Regions from separate parts of the Serratia sp. TSA_130.1 genome, predicted to be linked through region 2. Evidence: predicted binding sites of a transcription regulator. Region 2 holds the regulator's gene; the other holds the start of a gene.

Region 1 (8,351 bases), on a different contig from region 2:
AGAGCCGGTAAAGGTGAGGGCGTCGACGTCGCGGTGCAGCGCCAGCGCCTTGCCGGCGTCGTGGCCGTAGCCGGGCACCACGTTCAGCACGCCGTCCGGCAGCCCGGCCTGTTGCGCCAGTTTGCCGAGCAGGATGGCGCTCAGCGGCGACTTTTCGGAGGGTTTGAGCACCACGCTGTTGCCGGCGGCCAGCGCCGGGCCGAGCTTCCAGCAGGCCAGCAGCAACGGAAAGTTCCAGGGCACGATGGCGCCGACCACGCCGATCGGCTCGCGTTCGATCAGCGCCAGCGCCTCGCGACCGGTGGGGGCGATTTCGCCGTACACCTTATCGATCGCTTCGGCGTACCAGCGGATGCAGCGGATAGCGCCCGGCACGTCGTCGCGCAGGCTGTGACGAATCGGTTTGCCGGTGTCCAGCGTTTCCAGCAGCGCCAGCTCTTCGTGATGCTGTTCCATCAGCTCGGCGAAGCGCAGCAGCGTGGCTTTGCGCTGCGCCGGCGCGGCCTGGGCCCAGTCGCCGCGTTCAAAGGTGGCGCGCGCCGCGCTGACCGCCCGATCGATGTCGGCGGCTTCGCCGCGCGCGACCTGCGCCAGCTCACGGCGACCGGCGGGATCTTCGACGGCGAAACGTTTCCCCGCGGCGGCCGGCTGGTAGCGGCCGTCGATAAACAGCTGGTGCTCAATCTTCAGGGCCTGCGCCCGTTGTTGCCAATACTGCAAATGGTGAAAGTTCATGCCTGGCTCCGTTGATCAGAATGTCGTCGGCGTATGGGCGCTGATAATCCGGCAAATGCGCGCCGACGTGTTGCTGAAACTGTGGGGAATGCCGGTATTGATGGCGTAGCTCTGCCCGGCCTGCAGGTGATAGCTCTGGCCGTTGACCTGCAGCACCACTTCGCCTTCCAGCAGCGTGCCGATCTCTTCCCCTTGGTGTTTGATGCGCTCGCCGGTGGTGGTGCCCGGTTCGTAGGTCTCGATCATCATTGCCAGCGTGCGATTCGGATCGCCGTTATGGATCAGCTTCATCGATACGCCCTGGCTGCCGATCTCGATCAGGTCGTCGCTGTCTATCACGATCTGCGGCTCAGCCGGTTTTTCCGGTTCGGCGAAAAACGCCGACAGCGACAGACCGTATACCGTCAGCAGCTTTTGCAGCGTGCTGATGGCCGGGCTGACCTTGTCTTGCTCGATAGTACTGATGGCGCTGTGGGTTAACCCAGACAGTTCGGCGACCCGGCGCTGCGACAACCCCAATTGTTGACGGATCTGCGACAGACGTTTTCCCGGTGCCAAGCTGACGTCGCTCATGGGCGTTTTTCCTTTTGATAGTTCCGACAGGCGGTAATGAAACCATCAAACAACAGGCGCGACAGGGCGTACTCGTCGCTGTTCCACTCCGGGTGCCACTGCACGCCGAGCGCGAAAGGCTGATCGCGTACGCTGATCGCCTCCACCAGCCCGTCGGCGGCGTGCGCCTCGATGCGAACGCTCGCGCCCAGGGTTTTGGCGCCCTGGCCGTGCAGCGAGTTCACCCAGAATCTGTTGCAATCCGGTATCAGTTGCGAAAGCAGCCCCCCTTCCTGAACGATGACTTCGTGGGCGGGGGCGTATTGCTGTTCCAGCGGCAGGTCGTGATCTTCACGATGCTCCAGCAGCTCGGGCAGTTCGTACAGGCGGCGATGCAGGGTGCCTTGGGTGGCGACCACCATCTCCTGCATGCCGCGGCAAATGGCGAAAAGGGGAATGCGCCTGTCGAATGCCTGGCGGATCAGCGCCAGGCTCAACGCGTCTCGGCCAGGATCGGCGTCAGGCTCATCGCCGTTTTCACCATAAAGGTGCGGCTGCACATTACTGGGGCTGCCCGGCAGCAAAATGCCGTCGAGGCGCGGCAGCAGTTCTGCCAGCATTTCCGGCTCCGCCAGCGCGTGCGGCAGGGCGATCGGCAAGCCGCCGGCGGTGATAACGGCATTCAGGTACTTTTCTTGCAAGGTCTGTGTGAGGTGCCCGTTTAACCTATACCTGCACATGACGACGCCAATGACTGGTCTGTTAAATATATTGTCCATGCTATCCCCTTGGTACGTTCGAAATTATGAACGATAAGCTTCTCCACCGCCGATTTCGTTCAATATTCTATAAATCTAGCAGTCGATTGGGCAATATTCAAACCAAAAGTAACACTTGCAAAACAAATTTGTTTCATCTACGTTTCATTTGTGGGCATTATATTGAACAAGACGGTCAATAAACATCGACGACAGCAAAACACAAACGGCGGGTGAACCATGCAGACCAACATCGTAGAAGTGGAAAACTTTGTTCAGCACAGTGAAGAGAGACGAAGTAGCGCGTTCCAGCGCGAAGTGAAGAAGTACCTGGAACGTTATCCGTTAACCCAACATGTCGACGTCCTGTTGACCGATCTGAACGGCAGCTTCCGCGGCAAACGCATCCCGGTCGGCGGTCTGAATAAGCTGGAAAAAGGCTGTTACTTCCCGGCGTCGGTATTTGCGATGGATATTCTCGGCAACGTGGTGGAAGAAGCCGGGTTGGGGCAGGAGCTGGGCGAGCCGGATCACGTGTGCGTGCCGGTACCGGGCACGCTGACGCCGTCGGCGGCGGATCCGCAATATATCGCGCAGGTGCTGCTCACCATGTTGGATGAAGATGGCACTCCCTTTGACGTTGAACCGCGCAATGTGCTGAACCGAGTGTGGCAGCGTTTGCGCCAGCGCGGGCTCTCCCCCGTGGTAGCGGTAGAGTTGGAGTTCTATCTCATCGATCGTCAACGCGATGCGGAGGGGTATCTGCAGCCGCCGTGCGCACCGGGGACCCAGGAGCGCAACACCCAAAGCCAGGTGTACTCCGTCGATAACCTGAATCATTTCGCCGACGTGCTGAGCGAGATCGACGAACTGGCGCGCTTGCAGGGCATTCCGGCGGACGGCGCGGTGGCGGAGGCGTCGCCGGGGCAGTTCGAGGTCAACCTGCACCATACCGATGATGTGCTGCAGGCCTGCGACCATGCGCTGGCGCTGAAGCGCTTGGTGCGCATGGTGGCCGAGAACCACAATATGCAGGCGACCTTTATGGCCAAGCCGTATGAGGAGCACGCCGGCAGCGGCATGCACGTGCACATCAGCATGCTGAATGCGCAAGGCGACAACGTGTTCGCCGATGACGACGGCGAAGATTCGGCGCTGCTGAAACAGGCGCTGGCGGGCATGATCGCCCTGATGCCGTCCTCGATGGCGCTGCTGGCGCCGAACGTCAACGCCTACCGCCGCTTCCAGCCCGGCATGTATGTGCCGACCCAGGCCTCTTGGGGGCATAACAACCGCACCGTGGCGCTGCGCATTCCCTGCGGCGATCGCGATAACCACCGGGTGGAGTATCGCGTGGCGGGCGCCGACGCCAACCCGTATCTGGTGATGGCGACCATTCTGGCCGGCATCGTCTACGGCCTGGAAACCGCATTGCCGCTGCCTGAGCCGGTGACCGGCAACGGGCTGGAGCAGGACGGGCTGCCGTTCCCGATCCGCCAGAGCGACGCCCTGTACGAGTTCGAACATCAGCCGGTGCTCAATGCATTGTTGGGCGAACGCTTCAGCCACGTCTATCTGGCCTGCAAAACCGATGAGCTGGTGCAGTTTGAGCGCCTGATCACCGAAACCGAGATCGAGTGGATGTTGAAAAACGCCTGATCCCGCTCACCCTGCGACTACCGCGCGCGTCCGGCGCATTTCATCGGCTCTCCTGTGGCCGGCGAGGCTGCGCGCTGCGGTACAGAATTTCTTCTATCACGGCGTACAGGACGCCGACGAGGAAATAACCATGACTCAGTCATCTCCCTGCGCAGACGTTTGCCTGTGCCGCAGTGCCGACGGGCCGGTCGCCGGCCGCCCGACAGCGATCCCAACCCGTTTTTCCCGCCGCCTGAGCAGCAGTTTCCCCGCGGCCTCTCTGAATGACGTTGCACGGTTGACAGCAGAGGACCAAAAGGGGAAATGCCATGACGACTAAAGCCATCGACGGCGGCCAGGCGGGCAAACCGCAGCTGCGCAAATCCCTCAAGCTGTGGCAAGTGGTGATGATGGGCCTGGCCTATCTGACACCGATGACGGTGTTTGACACCTTCGGCATCGTCTCCGGCCTCACCGACGGCCATGTGCCGACCTCCTACCTGCTGGCGCTGGCCGGCGTGCTGTTCACCGCCATCAGCTACGGCAAACTGGTGCGCCAGTTTCCCACCGCCGGCTCTGCCTATACCTATGCGCAGAAGGCGATCAACCCGCACGTCGGTTTCCTGGTGGGATGGTCGTCGCTGCTGGACTATCTGTTCTTGCCGATGATCAACACGCTGCTGGCCAAGATCTACCTGACCGCGCTGTTCCCGGAGGTGCCGCCCTGGGTGTGGGTGGTGGGCTTCGTGATTCTGATCACCGCCATCAACCTGAAAAGCGTCAATCTGGTGGCCAACTTCAATACCCTGTTCGTACTGGCGCAGGTGGCGATCATTCTGGTATTTATCTACCTGGTGGTACGCGGCCTGCACAACGGCGAGGGGATGGGTACGGTGTGGAGCCTGCGGCCGTTCCTCAGCGAGAATGCGCACCTGCTGCCGATCATTACCGGCGCGACTATCCTGTGCTTCTCGTTCCTCGGCTTTGACGCAGTCACCACGCTGTGTGAAGAGACGCCCGACGCCGCCAAGGTGATCCCGCGCGCCATCTTCCTGACCGCGCTGTACGGCGGGGTGATCTTTATCAGCGTGTCGTTCTTCATTCAGCTGTTTTTCCCGTCCATTCAACGCTTTCATCAGCCCGACGCCGCACTGCCGGAGATTGCGCTGTACGTCGGCGGCAAGCTGTTCCAATCGATCTTCCTGTGCGTGACCTTTATCAACACGCTGGCCTCCGGCCTGGCGTCGCACGCCAGCGTGTCGCGCCTGCTGTACGTGATGGGGCGTGACAACGTGTTCCCGGAGAAATTCTTCGGCTATATCCACCCCAAATGGCGTACGCCGGCGCTGAACGTACTGATGGTCGGGCTGGTGGCGTTGTCGGCGCTGTCGTTCGATCTGGTGACCGCCACGGCGCTGATCAACTTTGGCGCGCTTGTGGCCTTTACCTTCGTTAACCTGTCGGTGATCAGCCACTTCTTTATTCGCGAAGGGCGCAACAAAAGCTGGAAGGATCGTTTCAACTTCCTGTTCCTGCCGTTGGTGGGGGCGCTGACGGTGGGCGTGCTGTGGCTGAATCTGGAGAAGAGCTCGCTGACCATGGGATTGATCTGGGCGACGCTGGGCTTCGGCTACTTGGCCTGGCTGACCCGGCGTTTTCGCCAACCGCCGCCGCAGCTGGAGCGGCAACCGCAGCAATAAATTCACAGGCGGGAGTTTCCCGCCTTTCTTTTTGGCGCGTGCGGCAGTAGAGTGAAAAACCTGATAAAAAATAACCTATTGGACCTGCCTTATGCCCGCTTTGCCCTCGCGTACCCGTGCCACGCTGTTCGGTTTGTTGGCCATCGTGCTGTGGAGCAGCGTCGTTGGCCTGATCAGAAGCGTCAGCGAAGGGCTGGGGCCTGTCGGCGGCGCGGCGATGATCTACAGCGTCAGCGCGGTGTTTTTGCTGGTGGCGCTTGGCGTGCCGAAATGGCGCAGCTTTCCGCGGCCTTACCTGATCGTCGGCAGCCTGCTGTTCGTCAGCTACGAGATCTGCCTGTCGCTGTCGCTCGGCTACGCCAATACCCGCCTGCAGGCGATAGAAGTGGGCATGATCAACTACCTGTGGCCCTGTTTCACCGTGCTGATGGCGCTGGCGCTCAACGGCCAAAAGGCGAAATGGTGGCTGCTGCCGGGGCTGTTGCTGTCGCTGTTCGGCATCGGCTGGATCATGAGCGGCGAGGGCGGCTGGTCACCGGCGCAGATGCTGGCCAACGTGCGCAGCAATCCGCTCAGCTATACGCTGGCGTTCAGCGGCGCGGTGATCTGGGCGCTGTATTGCAACCTGACCAAGAAGATCGCCCAGGGCAGCAACGGTGTGGTGCTGTTTATCGTGCTGACCGCGCTGGCGCTGTGGCTGAAGTACGCCTTCAGCGCGGAAAGCGGCATGCAGTTCAGCGTCGGCGTGACCGTGACGCTGCTGTGCGCCGGGGTGGCGATGGGGGCGGGGTATGCCGCCTGGAACGTCGGCATTCTGCACGGCAACATGACGCTGCTGGCGACCGTCTCCTATTTTACCCCGGTGCTGTCGGCGGTGTTCGCCGTGCTGGTGCTGCACACCTCGCTGACCGTCAATTTCTGGCAGGGCGTGGCGATGGTTACCCTGGGTTCGCTGATCTGTTGGCGGGCAACTCGCGGAAATTAACGGAAATTATCCGCCATCGCCGCAATGTTGAACTAGAATTTAACTAGCCATGTTGCCTGAAGGAACGACGACAATGAGAAGTGACATTCAATTTATTCAGCAGCCTGAAATCGACGTGCATCATTATGAGCGCGGCGATACCGTGCGCCTGACCACGGCGAATTTGCGGCATGAATATCAGCTCGATGTTTATATTTTGCGCCGCGATGACAAGCTGATTTACGGTTCGGTCGTCGCGGCGGCGCCCAAAACCGATATTCCGGTCGCCAGCTGGGAGGTCAAAAACGGTGAAGAGGTGGCGTTCCGCCAGGAAAACATCGCCAAAGCGGTGCCGGCGGTAAGCTGATTTCACGTTCCGCACTTTCTCCTGATGCTGATGAAGGCCGACGCTTGCGCGTCGGCTTTTTCTTTTCCACCTCGTGATGACGCCCTGATGTCATTTGGCTTAAAAACTGCGCTAAAAAACGCGACACATGACAAAAATCACAGCGAATGTGAATTTGCATGAAACATAATTTGACAAATGTGAACGCAATCGATTACCTATTCGCGAAATGCGTAACTGGATCACAGATTCTTACAGTCAGTGGTTTCTATAATGCGCGCGTCATCCGAGTTTCTGTGTGAAGACAACGCCAGGTGTCGGCAGACTCATTGTCATCTTTTCTAAACGGGCAGGAAATGGCCCTTTAAGCATGTGGTAATAAAATGAAAAAAATAGCTCTCGCAGCAGGTGTACTGCTCGCAGCGTCTTACAGTGCATCATCAATGGCTGATAGCAAAGACAGTCAATATGTCTCCGACTGGTGGCACCAGAGCGTTAACGTGGTGGGCAGCTACCACACCCGTTTCGGGCCGCAACTGAATAACGACGTGTATCTCGAATACGAAGCCTTCGCCAAGAAAGACTGGTTCGATTTCTACGGCTACGTTGACGTGCCGAAGTTCTTCGGCGTGGGCAATACCCCGGACCGCGGCATCTGGGACAAAGGCTCCCCGCTGTTTATGGAGATTGAACCGCGCTTCTCCATCGACAAGCTGACCGGCACCGATCTGAGCTTCGGTCCGTTCAAAGAGTGGTACTTCGCCAACAACTACATCTATGACCTGGGCCATAACGCCGACGGCCGTCAGAACACCTGGTACATGGGCCTGGGTACCGATATCGACACCGGCCTGCCGATGAGCCTGTCGATGAACATCTATGCCAAATACCAGTGGGAAAACTACCAGGCCGCCAACGAGAACAGCTGGGACGGTTACCGCTTCAAGGTGAAATACTTTGTGCCGCTGACCCAGGTGTGGGGCGGCAATCTGAGCTACATCGGCTTCACCAACTTCGATTTCGGTTCCGATCTGGGCAAGGACAGCCATTGGGTTGACGGCACCGGCAAACAGGTGCGCACCAGCAACTCTATCGCCTCCAGCCATATTTTGGCGCTGAACTACGATCACTGGCACTATTCTTTCGTGGCGCGTTATTTCCATAACGGCGGTCAGTGGCAGGATGGCGCGGAGATCGGCACGCCGCAGGGCCCGATCAAGTCTACCGGTTGGGGTTACTACCTCGTGGTCGGCTATAACTTCTGATTTTCCGCGTTATCAGAAACAGAAAACCCCGCCTGGCGGGGTTTTTTTTCGTCATCACTGGGCTTGTTCTACCGGGAGATGCCTCACCGGCATAAACAGCCTGCCTTTGATCACGTGACATTCATTATTTATCCAACTAATGATTTGTTCACGGCTGACGCCTTCCGACTGCGCGTAACGATGAAGATCGCCGTTAAAGTGCCGAGTGATGTATTCCATGAGGGTCATTTGCACGTCTTTTGCTCCTGAACGCCCACCCGTTGCCAGCCTGGCCACCGCGGGAGGTTAAGGTTTCTCAGACAGCGAATGTAAATTATCGGCAACGAAATCTCAACATAAAGCACCAAATAGGGGCGACGCCGGTGGGAAAAAGAATCCCGCACGGAAAGGCGG
Region 2 (8,351 bases):
GTCTTTTTTCGTGAAAATGCAGTTCGTGTTTTTTATCGCCCATAACTAGACGACCGGTCTATTAAATACAGGATGCACTATGAAGACTGAAAAATTGCTCTCTCCGCTGAAAGTTGGCGCAGTCACCCTGCCCAACCGCGTGTTTATGGCTCCGCTGACGCGTCTGCGCAGCATCGAACCGGGCGACATTCCCACGCCGCTGATGGCGGAGTATTATGCGCAGCGCGCCGGCGCCGGTCTGATCGTGACCGAAGCGACGCAGATTTCCTTCCAGGCGAAAGGCTACGCCGGTGCGCCGGGCCTGCATACCCCGGAGCAGATCGCCGCTTGGAAACACATCACGCAGGCGGTACACGACAAAAACGGCCACATCGCCGTGCAGCTGTGGCACGTAGGCCGCATCTCCCACACCAGCCTCCAGCCGGGCGGACAAGCGCCGGTCGCCCCTTCGGCGATCAACGCAGACACCCGCACCACCGTGCGTGACGAAACCGGCGCCTGGGTGCGCGTACCGACCTCTACGCCGCGCGCGCTGGAAACCAGCGAGATCCCGGGCATCGTCAACGATTTCCGCCAGGCGACCGCCAACGCGCGTGAAGCCGGCTTCGACTTTATCGAGCTGCATGCGGCTCACGGCTATCTGCTGCACCAGTTCATGTCTCCGGCGTCTAACCAGCGTACCGATCAATACGGCGGCAGCATCGAGAATCGCACCCGCCTGACGCTGGAAGTGGTCGACGCCGCCATCGCAGAATGGGGCTCCGAGCACATCGGCATCCGCATCTCGCCGCTGGGGCCGTTCAACGGCCTGGACAACGGTGAAGATCAGGAAGAAGCGGCGCTGTACCTGGTGGAAGAGCTGAACAAACGCAACATCGCCTATCTGCACATCTCCGAACCGGACTGGGCCGGCGGCAAACCGTATTCCGACGCCTTCCGTGACTCGGTGCGCGCCCACTTTAAAGGGGTGATCGTCGGCGCCGGCGCCTACACCGCTGAAAAAGCCGAAGCGTTGATCGAAAAAGGCTTCATCGACGCGGTGGCCTTTGGCCGTAGCTACATCGCCAATCCGGATTTGGTCGAGCGTTTCCGTCAACACGCCCCGCTCAACGAACCTAAGCCGGAAACCTTCTACGGCGGTGGCGCCGAAGGTTATACCGACTATCCGTTTCTGACGAAGTAACCCGTCCTGACCCTAAACGGCCACGCAACCGCCTGGCCGTTTTTTTATGCACGCAAAAAGGCCCGCACAAGGCGGGCCGACGTTCCCTGGTGTTGTTATCTGCTACAGGTCAATTTCTACACGGTTACGCGCGGAATTGATAATTGATTGTGCAGATCAATTACTTCGTATCGATCGGTACACTCGATCAATATTTAAACACCCATGGCGAGGGGGCAAAAAGTGACATCGTCACTAACTCGTCACGTTGAATTCCCTTGCGGGACAAGGCTATACTCGCTTGTGCTTCAATCCACCCGCCGTCTGCCACGGCACAGTCAATTCAGAGGAATTATGCGCTTACTCCATACCATGATCCGCGTCGGTGATCTGCAACGCTCCATCGACTTCTACACCAAGGTATTAGGCATGCGCCTGCTGCGCACCAGCGAAAACCCGGAGTACAAATACTCGCTGGCTTTTGTCGGCTATACGGAAGAGAGCGAAGGCGCGGTTATCGAACTGACCTATAACTGGGGCACCGACAGCTACGACATGGGCACCGCCTTCGGCCACCTGGCGCTGGGCGTGGACGACGTCGCCGCCACCTGCGACAACATCCGCCGCGCCGGCGGCAACGTCACCCGTGAGGCCGGCCCGGTGAAAGGCGGCACCACGGTGATCGCGTTCGTTGAAGATCCGGACGGTTATAAAATCGAGCTGATCGAAAACAAACACGCCGGCCAAGGCCTCGGCCACTAAGCCTCTCTCGGGGCGCGCCTGCGCCCCGCTGATTCTCCGCGCGATAGCGCCTGCAACCGGGCGCAAAATTTGCCATAATGCGCGCTGCATTCGATGAAGATAAGAAACTGATGGCCGAAAAAAGTGATCTTAACGCCCTGAGTGGTCGTTTTCGTGGGTTTTATCCCGTAGTAATAGATGTTGAAACCGCCGGCTTCAACGCCAATACCGATGCGCTGCTGGAAATCGCCGCCGTGACGCTGAAAATGGATGAAGACGGCTGGCTGCAGCGCGACGAAACCCTGCACTTCCACGTGGAGCCTTTCGAGGGCGCCAACCTGCAACCGGAAGCGCTGGCGTTTAACGGCATCGATCCGCACAACCCGCTGCGCGGTGCGGTCAGCGAATACGACGCGCTGCACGCCATTTTCAAAGCGGTGCGCAAAGGGCTCAAGGATCGCGGTTGCAACCGGGCCATTATCGTCGCGCACAACGCCAACTTCGATCACAGCTTCCTGATGGCCGCGGCCGAACGCGCCGGTTTGAAGCGTAATCCGTTCCATCCGTTCGCCACCTTCGACACCGCTGCGCTGAGCGGCCTGGTGCTGGGGCAAACGGTGCTGGCCAAAGCCTGCATCGCCGCCGGCATGCCGTTCGACAGCAGCCAGGCGCACTCCGCGCTGTACGACACCGAACAAACCGCCCTGCTGTTTTGTGAGCTGGTTAACCGCTGGAAGCGTCTCGGCGGCTGGCCGCTGCCCGCCGGCGATCTCGCCGAATAGGCCCAATAAAAAAGGCGGCCCAGTTTGCACTGGCGCCGCCCGTTACGCGATAACCGCAAGTCTGTCGATTAAGACTGCTGGTCTTCCTGCGCTTTATACTTTTCTGCCGTTTCTTTGATCAGCTGCTGCAATTCGCCGCGCTGATACATTTCGATGATGATATCGCAACCGCCGACCAGCTCACCGTCTACCCACAGCTGCGGGAAAGTCGGCCAGTTGGCGTATTTTGGCAACTCGGCGCGGATGTCCGGGTTTTGCAGAATATCCACATAGGCGAAACGCTCACCGCAGGCGGACAGCGCTTGCACAGCCTGCGCGGAGAAGCCGCAGCTCGGCAGCTTTGGCGAACCCTTCATGTACAGCAGAATCGGGTTTTCAGCGATCTGGTGCTGAATTTTTTCAAGTGTCGTCGTCATTTATTGCTTCCTCAAGCCACATTTCATGGCTACAACATGCATCACGCGGGCTATTGTAGCGGCTGGAACAGTCGCAAGAAAACGCCATCTTTTGCAAGGATATTCGCCCGCCGCCGATCGCGTTTCACCGGCCACGTCATTCCGGTCAAAACATACGTTGAGAATAACATTTTTAATCCGACCATTTCACTAATATATTGCGCCGCGATGACGGCGCGGCTTAATTATATCCGCTACCGCCGCCTGGCGCTTTTTTATACATCAACAGGCTGATTTTAAACCAAAAAAAATGTCATTAACGTTTTCTCACAATATGGATTATTATTTATGAGTTCTTCGCTGTTTTATATGGCGAAATTCGGGAATACTGTAACTCTTTCGATATCCGTTTCGGGGCCAAGGTTGGTGACGTCGACATGCGTTTAATTCTTACGCTCTTTGCGCTGCTGTTTACGCAGCTCTTCTTCAATTTGGCGCACGCTGCGCCACAGGCGCGTGTTGCCGCCGAGCAGCGTAAAAGCCATGCCAATGAAGCGCGGCCCGATGACCGCAGAAAAAAGAAAGCGGATAAAGCCGCCAAAAAAGCCAAAGTGACGGCCCCCGAGAAAAAAACCAAGACCGCCAAGGTCAAAAGCGAGAAAAGCGCGAAAAAGATCGTCAGCGCCAAACCCAAGGTCAAAGCGCAGAAAACCGCCAAAATTAAAGTCACCCCGCCGAAAAAGGGCTACAAAAAAGGCTATGGCCGCCACCGCGAAGCCGGTATGGCCACCGCCAAGCTGGCGCGTGATGAAAAACCATTGAAACTCAGCCCAGCGCACAAAAAGCGTTACCAGCACGCCAAGCAGACCGCGATGGCCAAGCTGATGGATCAGATGGGCAAGCCTTACCGCTGGGGCGGCAGCTCGCCGCGCACCGGCTTTGACTGCAGCGGCCTCATCTATTACGCCTATAAAGACGTGGTGAAAATCAAGATGCCGCGCACCGCCAACGAAATGTATCACCTGCGCGACGCGGCGCCGATCAAGAAAAGCGAACTGGAAAGCGGCGATCTGGTGTTCTTCCGCATTAACAACCGCGGCGTGGCGGATCATGTCGGCGTCTACCTCGGCAACGGCAAATTCATCCAGTCGCCGCGCACCGGCGAAGAGATCCGCATCAGCCAGCTTGATAACGACTATTGGCAGAACCACTACATCGGCGCTCGCCGCGTAGTGACGCCGAAAACCATCCGTTAATTCCCTGCTCTGCGCGGTTGCGGCCTCGGTCGCAACCGCCTGTTCAAGCTATCGCCTATCGCACCTCCCCACGCGCATTTCTGGCTTTTCTTCCTGTTTTTTATGATGAAAATTGTTAAGATTGAATGACCACAATAAAAAACGGCCCATATGACTCTCGCCCCGGCGGGAAGCGAATGGCGCTGTAAAGGAGGAAGCAATGTCGTTTGAATTACCTGCATTACCGTATGAGAAAAACGCGCTCGAGCCGCACATCTCCGCCGAGACCCTGGAATACCACTACGGCAAGCACCACAACACCTACGTGGTTAACCTGAACAACCTGGTGAAAGGCAGCGAGTTCGAGGGCAAATCGCTCGAAGAGATCATCAAGACCTCTAACGGCGGCGTGTTCAACAACGCCGCGCAGGTGTGGAACCACACCTTCTACTGGCACTGCCTGTCACCACAGGGCGGCGGTGAACCGCAGGGCGAACTGGCGGCGGCGATCGTCAAATCCTTCGGCTCTTTCGCTGCGTTCAAAGAGCAGTTCACCGATGCCGCCGTGAAAAACTTCGGCGCCGGCTGGACCTGGCTGGTGAAAAAACCGGACGGCGCGCTGGCGATCGTCAACACCTCCAACGCGGCCACCCCGCTGACCGGTGAAGACAAACCGCTGCTGACCGTTGACGTGTGGGAACACGCGTATTACATCGATTACCGCAATGCGCGTCCAAAATACCTGGAAAACTTCTGGGCGTTGGTCAATTGGACCTTCGCAGCGGAAAACCTGGCGTAAGCGCAGGCCTTGCCTAAGTGATGAGGCGCAGCTTGGCTGCGCCTTTTTTAAAACTGGCGGGAAATCAGTTCAACGCGGCGACAAAGCTGAAAGCGATGATCATCGCCAATGCGCAAACGGTGGTGAACAGCGACATCTTCAGATCGGTATCCATGACAACTCCTTTAAAATGGGCTTTCCTAAGGATAAAAGGCGCACAATTAGTACGTCAAATCATTTTCCCACAGTTCGCCGATAAAATCTTGTTATCATTTCCCGGTTTATAATCTCGATTACCTCTTCCACTTTTGTTCAATATGCGACAAAATTCGCAGTTCACAACTGCGTACCGGCATTCATGCCCCTCCTGATTAAGCGCTGACGACTTCAACACTAAAAACTCAGTTTTCGCTTCTCTGGAGAAGGATCTACGTAGGCAAACGATTAACATCACACTTACATGCTGTAAACATGTGAGTTCAGGAGTCATTCCTTACATGGCAACGATTAAAGATGTGGCCAAACGCGCGGGCGTTTCCACCACCACCGTTTCGCACGTCATCAATAAGACTCGTTTCGTCGCCGAAGAGACCAAAGCGGCCGTGTGGGCCGCCATCAAAGAGCTGCACTACTCGCCGAGCGCCGTGGCGCGCAGCCTGAAAGTCAATCACACCAAGTCTATCGGTCTGCTGGCCACCTCGAGCGAAGCGCCCTACTTTGCCGAAGTGATCGAGGCGGTGGAAAACAGCTGCTACAGCAAAGGCTATACCCTGATCCTGTGCAACTCGCACAACAATCTGGACAAACAGCGCGCCTACCTGGCGATGCTGGCGCAAAAGCGCGTCGACGGCCTGCTGGTCATGTGTTCCGAATACCCGGATCAGCTGCTGGGCATGCTGGAAGACTACCGCAACATCCCGATGGTGGTAATGGACTGGGGCGCCGCGCGCGGCGACTTCACCGACACCATCATCGATAACGCGTTCGAGGGCGGCTATCTGGCCGGGCGTTACCTGATCGAGCGCGGCCACCGCGATATCGGTGCTATCCCTGGCCAACTGTCGCGCAACACCGGCGGCGGTCGGCATCAGGGCTTCATGAAGGCGCTGCAGGAAGCGCATATCGATATTCGCGAAGAGTGGATAGTCCAGGGTGACTTCGAGCCGGAGTCCGGTTACAAGGCGATGCATCAAATTCTGTCGCAGAAACAGCGACCGACCGCGGTATTCTGCGGCGGCGACATCATGGCGATGGGCGCCATCTGCGCCGCCGACGAACTGGGGCTGCGGGTGCCGCAAGATATTTCCGTGATCGGCTACGACAACGTGCGCAACGCCCGCTACTTCACCCCGGCGCTGACCACCATTCATCAGCCGAAAGAGCGTCTGGGCGAAATGGCCTTCACCATGCTGCTGGATCGCATCATCAGCAAGCGCGAAGAATCGCAGGTGATCGAAGTGCATCCGAAGCTGGTCGAACGCCGTTCGGTCGCCGACGGTCCGTTCATCGACTACCGCCGCTGATCGTCCTCCCTACCGGAAGCCGGCACGGCTTCCGGTGCCGCCTCACTCAGCCACTCCTGATTCAGCGTCTCGCCATCGCCCAAATACGCCAGCAGCCAGCTCATCGCCGGTGACGGTTTATCCTGTTGCCAGGTCAGGCAGCAGGGGCTGGCGGGAAACGGCTGCTGCAACTGCAACGCCTTCAGCTCACCGCGCTGCACCCGCGGAAGCGCCAGATGCGCCGGCATCATGCCGACGCACAATCCGGCGCACAAACAGTCGAGCGCCGAGGTCCAGTCCGGCACCACCAGCCGCCGCTGGTTATCCAGCGTCCAGGTGACGCGCTTGGGCAGATTGCGCGAGGTGTCTTCCAGACAAAGCGCAGGGTACGGCCTCAACCGATCGTCATTCAACGGCCCTGCCAGCTGCGCCAGCGGATGCTGTGGGCTGACTACGCACAGCCAGTTCATATCCCCCATGTCGCGGAAAGCGAAGCCGCCGCCGACCGGCACCGCGCGGGTGGCGCCGATCGCCATGTCCACCCTGCCGTCCACCAACGCATCCCACACGCCGTTAAACACCTCGGGTTGCAGCATCAACTCGACGTCGGGGAAATGGCGGTAGAAATCCAGCACCAGCTGGCGGCTGCGCTGCGGTTTGACGATGATGTCCACCGCGATATTCAGCTGACCGCGCCAGCCGTTGGCCACCTGTTGACAGTGGCGGCGGGTGTCGAGCATTTTTTTGATAACAGCTCGCGCATCCTTGATAAACAGCGCGCCGGCCGGCGTCAGTTCCACATCTCGGTGACGCCGCTCAAACAGCGGCACCGCCAGCCATTGCTCCAGCTGCCGCACGGTATAACTTACCGCCGACGGCACCCGGTGCAGCTCCTGCGCCGCCGCGCTGAAACTGCCGGTGCGCGCCACCGCATCAACGACCTCGAGAGAATATTCAGACCACATCGCTTTGCCTTCAATTTTTTTAACAGCACTTTGCAAATATTACCGTTTCACAAGCAGAGATCCAGCCGGATACACTGGCCGGCGCTAAAAACCTGCGACACTAAAATATTAACGAGAAATACCATGCGAAATTCCTTTGGTTTTATGTTCTACCTCGCCGGCCTGAGCATGCTGGGTTATCTGGCGACCGATATGTACCTGCCCGCCTTCGGCGCCATGCGGGAGGAACTGCAAATTTCCGCCGGCGCGGTCAGCGCCAGCCTGAGCATCTTTTTGGCCGGCTTCGCCTTCGCGCAGCTGCTGTGGGGGCCGCTCTCCGACCGTCTGGGACGCAAACCGGTATTGTTGATTGGCCTGACTCTGTTCGCGCTCGGCTGCCTGGGCATGCTGTGGGTGGAAAATGCCGCGCAGCTCTGGATACTGCGCTTTATTCAGGCCGTAGGTGTCTGTTCCGCCGCCGCCATCTGGCAAGCGCTGGTGGTCGACCGCTATCGTGAAGGCCAGGCCAACCGCGTATTCGCCACCATCATGCCGCTGGTGGCGCTATCGCCGGCGCTGGCGCCGCTGCTGGGCGCCTGGCTGCTGAACCACGCCAGCTGGCGCGCGATCTTCGCCGTGCTGCTGGCCATCACCGCCTTGTTGCTGTTGCCGACGCTGCTGCTCAAAGAGAACGCCAGGCCAAAACCCGCCGTCGACGCGCCAAAAAGCAGCGTCAGTTTTTGGCAATTATTGAAATCCCCGGTATTCAGTGGCAATGTCGCCATGTACGCCGCCTGTTCGGCCGGTTTCTT

What was found. The regulator PurR, encoded in region 2, represses purine synthesis genes. The targets are predictions, from matches to a motif close to CANGCAAACGTTTGCNTG.
Region 1: ACUTQY_RS06665 (nucleoside-specific channel-forming protein Tsx) is a predicted target of PurR. The motif match lies at 6,897-6,914, and genes of this name have one in related genera.

Annotation. Positions count from the first base shown of each region.
Region 1 covers NZ_JBQZFS010000002.1:10,505-18,855, reverse strand. Annotated here, with positions in the region: gene puuC (aldehyde dehydrogenase PuuC) at 1-735, opposite strand, end outside; gene puuR (HTH-type transcriptional regulator PuuR) at 751-1,308, opposite strand; gene puuD (gamma-glutamyl-gamma-aminobutyrate hydrolase) at 1,305-2,066, opposite strand; gene ACUTQY_RS06685 (glutamine synthetase family protein) at 2,286-3,704, shown strand; gene ACUTQY_RS06680 (APC family permease) at 4,013-5,383, shown strand; gene yddG (aromatic amino acid DMT transporter YddG) at 5,475-6,368, shown strand; gene ACUTQY_RS06670 (hypothetical protein) at 6,442-6,714, shown strand; gene ACUTQY_RS06665 (nucleoside-specific channel-forming protein Tsx) at 7,077-7,958, shown strand; gene ACUTQY_RS06660 (hypothetical protein) at 8,013-8,192, opposite strand.
Region 2 covers NZ_JBQZFS010000004.1:264,104-272,454, forward strand. Annotated here, with positions in the region: gene ACUTQY_RS16875 (alkene reductase) at 80-1,183, shown strand; gene gloA (lactoylglutathione lyase) at 1,517-1,924, shown strand; gene rnt (ribonuclease T) at 2,002-2,685, shown strand; gene ACUTQY_RS16890 (Grx4 family monothiol glutaredoxin) at 2,754-3,101, opposite strand; gene ACUTQY_RS16895 (C40 family peptidase) at 3,518-4,336, shown strand; gene sodB (superoxide dismutase [Fe]) at 4,536-5,114, shown strand; gene cydH (cytochrome bd-I oxidase subunit CydH) at 5,179-5,268, opposite strand; gene purR (HTH-type transcriptional repressor PurR) at 5,591-6,616, shown strand; gene punR (DNA-binding transcriptional activator PunR) at 6,604-7,560, opposite strand; gene punC (purine nucleoside transporter PunC) at 7,684-8,351, shown strand, end outside.